Linked DNA regions of Natrinema sp. SYSU A 869. The protein of the gene in region 2 binds, or shares a complex with, the protein of the main gene of each other region. Links are inferred from orthologs where the notes say so. Each region holds a gene or a part of one and is shown on either strand. Other genes may lie near its edges.

What was found.
Region 1: the proteins of K6I40_RS25435 (region 2) and K6I40_RS22555 are in contact, whole or in part, in a crystal structure (PDB 2QMU), measured with the Saccharolobus solfataricus proteins. The link is inferred for Natrinema sp. SYSU A 869 from one-to-one orthologs. Residues at the interface, in WP_231918336.1 of Saccharolobus solfataricus: Met1, Leu2, Arg4, Leu5, Tyr6, Lys8, Leu9, Pro10, Ile106, Lys108, Lys109, Glu110, Lys111; in WP_009988771.1 of Saccharolobus solfataricus: Trp33, Pro65, Glu66, Gln148, Val151, Asp152, Val154, Ser155, Lys156, Ala159, Leu160, Tyr163, Arg164, Lys167, Ile180, Ile181, Pro182, Val183, Ser184, Leu186, His187, Ile189, Asn190, Asp192, Ser193.

What each region holds. Positions count from the first base shown.
Region 1 is NZ_CP082249.1:2,912,659-2,915,568, forward strand. It holds K6I40_RS22555 (translation initiation factor IF-2 subunit gamma), read left to right. Parts: upstream 1-794; coding sequence 795-2,027; downstream 2,028-2,910. Other genes in the region: K6I40_RS22550 (DUF5787 family protein), read right to left, coding at 1-629; K6I40_RS22560 (DUF188 domain-containing protein), read left to right, coding at 2,032-2,424; K6I40_RS22565 (DNA-directed RNA polymerase), read left to right, coding at 2,425-2,910. UniProt on the Methanocaldococcus jannaschii protein: eIF-2 functions in the early steps of protein synthesis by forming a ternary complex with GTP and initiator tRNA.
Region 2 is NZ_CP082249.1:3,469,091-3,474,383, forward strand. Bases 1,173-3,965 are described here. They hold K6I40_RS25435 (translation initiation factor IF-2 subunit beta), read right to left. Parts: upstream 2,979-3,965; coding sequence 2,367-2,978; downstream 1,173-2,366. Other genes in these bases: cbiB (adenosylcobinamide-phosphate synthase CbiB), read right to left, coding at 1,173-1,184; K6I40_RS25430 (HAD family hydrolase), read right to left, coding at 1,224-1,871; K6I40_RS25440 (hypothetical protein), read right to left, coding at 3,086-3,472; K6I40_RS25445 (hypothetical protein), read left to right, coding at 3,787-3,965. Also shown: cobS (adenosylcobinamide-GDP ribazoletransferase), read right to left, coding at 1-189; more of cbiB, read right to left, coding at 180-1,172; more of K6I40_RS25445, read left to right, coding at 3,966-3,984; K6I40_RS25450 (aspartate aminotransferase family protein), read right to left, coding at 4,240-5,293. UniProt on the Methanocaldococcus jannaschii protein: eIF-2 functions in the early steps of protein synthesis by forming a ternary complex with GTP and initiator tRNA.

The DNA of each region.
Region 1 (2,910 bases), 560 kb from region 2 along the record:
TCGACGGGTAGCGGCGTCGGCTCGCGGATGATCTCGATCTCGAGCGAGCAGCCCGCGTCCGACCCGTCTCGATGAACCCGCCAGACGCCGACTTCCTCGGGGATTCGGTTCAGGTGTGCACGGGTGACGTAACTCTCGGTCGCGAGAATGGCCTCGTCGACCAGCGCGAGGCTCGCGTCCGTTCGCAGTTGTGCCTCGAGATCACCCGGCTGGCCGAGGTCGGGCTTGTTCTCGATCCCGACGATGCGGTCGTACCAGTCAGGATAGCGGGCGACCTGCCGGACGTACTCGCGGCTTGCGGTCGCGCTGGCGCTGTGATCGCGTTCGAAGAAGCCGATCTCGAGGGCTCGATCGACGGCGCTGCGAGCGCGCTCGGGATGACAGTCGACAGCGTCCTTCCAGTAGCGGGCCTGCCCGGTCCCGATGGCCGACTCGATGGCGGCGTCCGGAATCGACTCGCTCGTGATCGCAGCGCGATCCGCGAATTCGGGGCCGGGTTCGATGCAAAGTACATCGAGGATCCGCCCGCCGGGTTCGGCGACACCGCCGCCGAGCTGGCGCGCGACGATTCCGTCGCATCGCTCTTCGAGACGGGCGCATAGCTCGAGTTCGAACGCGAACTCCGACACGGTACTGGTGAGGGTGGGAGGCGAAATAAGTCGTCGGGTTCGGCGGTCTGGAGACGTTCCATTCGTGTGCCGGACCCGCATATCGACGTCGCCCGAGACAAGGGATAGCTCGCAACCTTTATCAAGCGCACAGCGGAATCACTACCCAAGATTACTCATCGTCTTATGGTAGGAAATCGACAACCGGAGGTGAACATCGGGCTCGTCGGTCACGTCGACCACGGCAAGACGACGCTGGTGCAAGCTCTCAGCGGCTCGTGGACGGATCAACACAGCGAGGAGATGAAACGCGGGATTTCGATCAGGCTCGGCTATGCCGACGCGACCTTCCGCTACTGCGACGGGCTCGACGAACCCGAATGCTACACCGTCGAGGAGGAGTGTGCGGACGGCTCGCCGAGTGAGCCGCTCCGGACCGTTTCGTTCGTCGACGCCCCGGGTCACGAGACCCTGATGGCAACGATGCTCTCCGGCGCGTCGCTGATGGATGGTGCCGTGTTGGTGGTCAGCGCCAACGAGCCCGTCCCACAGCCCCAGACCGAAGAGCACCTGATGGCGCTCGATATCATCGGCATCGACAACATCGTCATCGCACAGAACAAGGTGGACCTCGTCGACGCCGAGACCGCCCGAAACAACTACGACCAGATCAAGGAGTTCGTCGAGGGAACGGTCGCGGAAGACGCCCCGATCGTCCCCGTCTCCGCAGGCCAGGAGGTCAACCTCGACCTGCTCATTCAGGCAATCGAGGAGGAGATCCCCACCCCCGATCGGGACCCCGACGACGATCCCCGAATGCATGTCGCCCGCAGTTTCGACATCAACAAGCCAGGCACGACCGCGAAAGACCTCGCCGGCGGCGTTCTCGGTGGCAGTCTCGTTCAGGGCGAACTCGAGGTCGGCGACGACCTCGAGATCCGGCCCGGCCGTGAAGTCGAGGAAGGCGGGAAGACCGAGTACGTCCCGATTGAGACGTCCATTCGCTCGCTCCAAGCCGGCGGCGAGGCCGCCGAAACCGTCACACCGGGCGGCCTGCTCGGCGTCGGGACCGGACTTGACCCCTCGCTCACCAAGGGCGACGCACTGGCCGGCCGGATGGCCGGTCCGCCGGGCTCGCTCCCGCCGACGTGGAACGAGTTCACCATGGATGTCGACCTGCTCGAGCGGGTTGTCGGTGCGGAGAGCGGCGAGACGGTCGACGAAATCAGCACGGGCGAACCGCTGATGATGACCGTCGGCACAGCGACGACCGTCGGCTCGGTCACCAGCGCCCGCGAGGGCGAGTGTGAGGTCAAACTCAAGCGACCCGTCGCCGCCGATCCAGGGACGAAAATCGCGATCAACCGCCGCATCGGCGCGCGCTGGCGGCTGATCGGTCTGGGAACGCTCACGGACTGAGGCAATGAGCACGCGGACGCGGGTCGCCCTCGATACGAGCGCGCTCATGATGCCGGTCGAACTCGACGTACGGCTGTTCGAGGAACTCGAGCGGCTCTTGGACTCGTTCGAACCGACGATTCCACAGGCCGTCCTCGAGGAACTCCGGCGACTCTCGGAGAAGGGCGGCCAGGAGGGAATGGCCGCGACCGTCGGCCACGACCTGGCGACCGAACGCTGTCTCGTCGTCGACACGGAGGCATCGTACGCTGACGACGCTTTGGTCGAACTCGCCCGTGAGGGTGCAGTCGACTACGTCGTCACGAACGACCGCCCGCTACGCGACCGGGTGCTCGAGGCGAGCAGACCGGTAATTGCATTACGCGGGAGAAACAAGTTAGCGATCACTCAACCATAGATGTACAAACGGGTTAGACTGAAGGACACAGTAGAAGTACCGCCGGAAGAGCTCGGCGACGTTTCGCCGGACCGAGTCAAGCGACTGCTCCAGGACAAACTCGAGGGGCGGATGGACGAAGAGGTCGGGAGCGTCGTCTCCGTCACCAATGTCCACGATATCGGCGAAGGAACGGTGTTGCCAAACCGGCCGGGCGTCTACTACGAGGCCGAGTTCGACGCCGTCACCTTCGATCCGGAGATGCAGGAGGTCGTCGACGGCACCGTCGTCGAAGTCGTCGAATTCGGTGCCTTCGTCGGGATCGGCCCCGTCGACGGATTGCTGCACGTCTCGCAGATCAGCGACGAATATCTCGCCTTCGATGGCGAGAACCAGCGGCTGGCCTCGAACGAGTCCGCGCGCTCGCTCGGTGTCGAAGACGCCGTCCGGGCCCGAATCGTCACCAAGAGCATCGACGAACGCAACCCTCGCGACTCGAAGATCGGG
Region 2 (5,293 bases):
CGCTGCAAGCGTCTCGGTGGTGAGCAACGGGGTCGCCGCCAGCGCACCCGCAATGAGACCGACGACGGGGAACGCGGCCGGCGTCGCTCGAAACGCGTCCCAATCGCCGTCGCGGTGTCCGACCGGGAGACGCGTCAGAAAGCCGAGCGCGCCGCGAACGGCACCGATCCAGCGGCCGATTACGGCCATCGCGGTCTCACCCCCGTTATCGAACCCGCACTCGTGGCCGTCATCGACTGCCAGTTCGTCTCGAGGCCCCCTGCCAACTCCGGGATGATAATCGCGAGTACGATGGCGACGACGATCGAGACGACGGCCGCTCGGCCGACGATGGTGACGGCCCGTTCGCCCTCGGTCAGCGTCGGGAGCGCGGCGTTGGGGTTGAGGACGTAGACGTCCACCTTCTCGAGACGAACGCCGAGCGCGCAGGCGAGCGTCGCCATCGGCCAGCCGGAGTTGGGCGACGGCGGCGCGCGCGCCCACTGCCGAGCGCGCACGATCGCGAACGGATCGATCGCGGCGACGGCAATCGACGCGGCCGCGAGTCGGGCTGGCAGATACATGACGAGGTCGTCGAGTCGCGCACTCGCGGTGCCGATCGGTTTCGAGTGGTAGCCCAGCATCGAGTCCAGCGTGTTGACGCCCTTGACCCACGCAGCGGCGGCCGCCGCGGCCGGGAGCGAGATCGGTGCGAGCACCGCGAACGGCACCAGGGTCGCGACCAGCCCGTCCGCGAGGTTCTCGGCCGCGCTCTCGACGGCCGCGCTGCGAAGTTCGCCGGACGAGAGCGTCGACGTGTCCCGGCCGACCAGTCCACGGACCTGCTCGCGGGCCCGCTCGAGATTTCCGGCTGTCGTCGCGATCACGTCTCCGGTAAGCTCGAGCAGCGAGCGCAAACTGGTCGTCAGAAAGAGAGCGAGCGCGGCGGCGATACCGCCGGACAGCGGCCCGAGAGCGGTCGCCGCGAGGACGATCCCGCCGACGACCACGGCGGGGACGAGCGGGGCGAGCATGGCAATCGCGACCCCGGCGAGACGCTGGCGGCGATCGCTGTCGCTCCACGGCCGATCGGCCGCGTCGACGAGTCGGCCGAACCACGCGACCGGGTGGACCGCAGTCGGCGGTTCGCCGATCAGCAGATCGAGGCTGAACGCCAGCCCGATGACCGCGAGCGTCGTCAACACGCCGCTTTCGCCTCCATACTGTCGTCCGAATAGGGACGCTCAGTCATTACTGCTGTGTTCGTCGGCAGTCAGCGACGCCAGTCGAGACGGCACGTCCGCGAGCGACAGGTTCTCGAGTAGCAGTCCCGTGCCGCCGACGGCCTCGATCCCGCCGTCGGTTCGCGGATCGTCGCCAACGTGGACGAGGTCGTCGGTGGCGACGCCGAGTTCGTCGGCAGTCTGGTCGAAGATTTCGGGGGCGGGTTTGCGCCAGCCACAGCCGACGCTCGTGACGATTGCGTCGAAATCATCGCGCTCGAAGTCCGATCTGACGAGCGTGCGGCCGACTAACTCCGGGACGCTGCAGTTCGAACAGATCGCAATTGAGCCTCGCTCTCGAGCGGCATCGACCGCCTCGAGCGCACCCGGTCTGGTCTCGACGGTCGGATCGAACGCCGCGACGACGGCCCGCCTGGCGGCGTTGTGCTCGTAGTCCACGCCGCGACTCGCGAGCGCGCGCGAAACGTGGGCCGGAAGCGGTACCTCCGCACCCTCGGGCGCGTCAACGTGTGGCTCCGCGTAGGCCACGGCCCAGTCGTCGGGAACCGTGACGTCTCGCTTCGCGAGTTCCGTCGCGACGGCGTCGGCCGGGTCGTCCGGACGGTCGGCGGTCACCAGCGTCCCGAAGAGGTCGAACGATACTCCCATACCAGTGTGACTAGCACAACCTAACTTTAATTTCGCGGTATCCCAGCGGGGGTTGTTTGGACGGGTTTGTGCATACCCCTTTGATTCCGTGGTCGCCAGCGGGAAATACGATGCACGGACAACGGAATCCGGTCGGCTCTCGGCTCGTAACTGCTGTCAGAGGAACGGTTCGGGCCTGTACCGACGCGGTTGATTCGACAGGAGCGAAATCCTCGAGTGCGGCGTCACACCCGAGGCGTACGTTCACGCCGATCTCGTCGAACACGGCGGCTGGATCAGACAACGGCGGGTCGCCGACCGCTACGGCTGGGCACACGCCACGCTCAGTCGCTTCCTCTCGGCCCTCGAGATCGCAACGTCATCGACCGCTACCGGCTCGGTCGCGAAAAGGTCGTCTGTCTCCCGGATACGGTTCCCGAATCGGTGCGGTGACGGTCGCTGCGCTATTGTCCTGTCGCCGGCTATCGAGAAAACCGAACGAATCGAATCGCGGCGTCAGTCGAGTCGGGCGAACGCTAGGTTGCCCGAAATATTCTTGATGTAGATGTCCACGACGTCGCCCTCCTCGGCACCGGGGACGAAGATCGTGTAGCTGCCCTTCTCGGCGACGCCGTCGCCCTTGCGGCCGGTACCGGTGATCTCGACCGTGTAGGTGTTGCCCTCTTCGACGGCATCCTGCTGTTGTTGCTGGCTGCTGCTGGTCGAGCGCTTGGTGACGGGGCGGAACGCACCGCAGGCGTCACAGCGCAGCATCGGCGTTCGATCCTCGCGGGCGAGGCGGGTGTCCGGCAGGCCACACTCCGAACAGAGCACGTACTCGTCGACGTAGGCGTCGATCGCCGCGTCGAGGTCCGTCTGGGAGAAGGTCCCGTTGTACCGGCCGCGGCCCTTCTCGAATTTGCCGCTAGTCCCCAGTTCGCGCTGGATGAACCGGTGGAGATGTTCGGTGTCTCGCGAGAGGACGTCAGCGATCTCGTCGAGGTTCGTCACTCGCGTGAACGCACCGTCTTTCTGTGGCTGTGGATCGGGGATCTGCAGTCGCTGTTCGTCGCCCCCGATATCGGGGACGTCCTCCATCGCTCGGTCGAGACTCGATTCGTAATCCATACGCGAAAACAGGTGACGCGAACGTAAATCCGTTCTGCTATCACAATCTGCCCGACAGCATGGCAGGCGGGCGGGAAGCGGCGATCGATGAACTGCCGACCTGGCGGTCAGTACGTGCCGCCGCCGCTCTCACCGAGCGATCCCTGTTTCTCGTCGTCCAGTTCGTCGAGATCGCGTTCAGCGTTGGCCTCGTTGGGGCTCCCGGCCTCGCCGGTGATCTCGCCGTAGACAGCCTCGCGGACCTCCTCGGGCGAGTCGTACTGCTCACCCGCCAGCCGGTCGAAGACGCTCCCCAGCGACTCCGTCTCGTTGGGCATGTCGATCGGCTCGTTGCCGTACTCCGAGGCGATCTCCTCGCTCGTGATCGGATACTCCATCTCGCCGAGATGGCGTTCGACGTCGTCGAGGATCGATTCGGTGTGGGCGGCCCGCTCGGACTTGCGCTGTTCGGAACGATCCTGTACTCGGTCGCGGCTCGGTCCGTCGTCGCTCATGGCCGGAACTATCACCAGCCGTCAGAAAAGCGACCGGCCGGCGTTCGCGTGGCTGGTTCGTGCGGAAACGCGTTCCGCATATCGCGGCACTCTCGCTCTCTTCTCATCGATTGCCCCGTGGGATTCGTCTCAACCTCAACGATTCGTCTCGACCTCGACGCCACCGTCCACGGGCGCGCCCGGTCATCACTCGCTTCTGCCGGCCACTCTCGGATCGACTATCGGTGTTGTTTCGCTCGTAGTAACGACCGCGGTGTTACTCACATCCTCACAGCAGATATTTGTAACATCTTTGCCGATGTGAGACCGCGACGATGGATGAACGCGACGATAATCGACGGACAATCGCTGTATGCGAGCAGTGTGGGGCGCTCTATGCAGCACTCGAGTTAGCAGAAGACAAACTTCGCCCGATCGGTCGCCGGGATGGGTGTCAGTGTGGAAGTACGGATTTCTCGCCCGTGGATGGATCGCTCTCGGCGGCCTCATTCGAGGACGACACCGACGAGTGATCCGCTCTCTGGGGCCACGGACAGTCTATAGTAGCCACTGAAAGTCATTGCACATCTGATCGCAGACTGCTTGCGATCAGTATGTAAATCGCTTCAGTGGCTACTATAGCCGAACCGCGGTGTGTGTCCCCTCAGATATCGAACCGTCCGCTGTTGCTACCGTCGATCATCAATTGTACCCAGAGACGTTCCTCGACGACGTCCGAAGGGGCGGTCACTCGCGCCCGTCCGTCGCAGGCCGTCGTAGTCGATTTCTCAGGCAACCGTTTCGAGGGCCGCTCGGAGTTCGTCGACGGCGTACTGGAGTTGATCGCGCGAGATGGTCAGCGGCGGCTGGAAGCGCATGACGTTCTTGTAGTAGCCGCCGACACCCATCACGACGTTCGATTCCTCGCGGAGATAGTCGCTGACGGCCGATGCCAGCTTGTCGTCCGGCCGCGGTGAGACGTTCTGTGGCCCCGTCGTCCCCGGTTCCACGAGTTCGACGCCCCACATCAGTCCGAGTCCGCGCGTCTGCCCGACGACGTCGTACTCGTCCTCGAGCGCCGCGAGTTCGGATTCGAGCCACTGGCCCTGCTCGCGGGCGTCGTCGACGACTCCGTCCTGGAGTTCGTCGATGGTCGCCAGCGCAGCGGCGCAGGCGACGGGGTTGCCGCCGAACGTCGAGAGGTGGTCGCCGGACTCGAAGGCGTCCGCGATTTCTTCGGAGGCAGTGAATGCACCGAGGGGAAGCCCGTTCGCGATCCCCTTCGCCTGCGTCAGGATATCGGGCTCGACCCCGAAGTGGCTGCTCGCGAACAGCTCCCCGGTTCGACCGTAGCCGGTCTGGACCTCGTCAGCGATGAGCAGTGCGCCGTGGTCGTGGGAGATCTCCTGAATTCGCTCGAGCCATCCCTCGGGCGGGACGATGATCCCGGCTTCACCCATGACCGGTTCGACGACGACCGCCGCGAGGTCCCCGCTGGTGTGCGAGCCGATGATTCGCTCGAGTTCCTCGGCACAGCTCGAATCACACTGTTTGCCGTCACAGCGTGGACAGCGGTAGCCGTACGGCGGTGCGGTGTGGGCGACGTCGTTGAGCGTCGGGGCCATTCCCTGCTTGTAGGCCTTGTTCCCCGTCAGCGCCAGACTGCCGAGGGTGCGGCCGTGAAAGCCCATCTCGAGGGCGATCACTTCTTTCGAGCCGGTGTACTTCCGCGCCAGTTTGACGGCTCCCTCGACGGCTTCTGTCCCGGAGTTACAGAAGAAGCTCTTTTGGAGGTCACCCGGCGTCACCTCAGCGATCCGTTCGGCGAGGTCCGCGACCGGC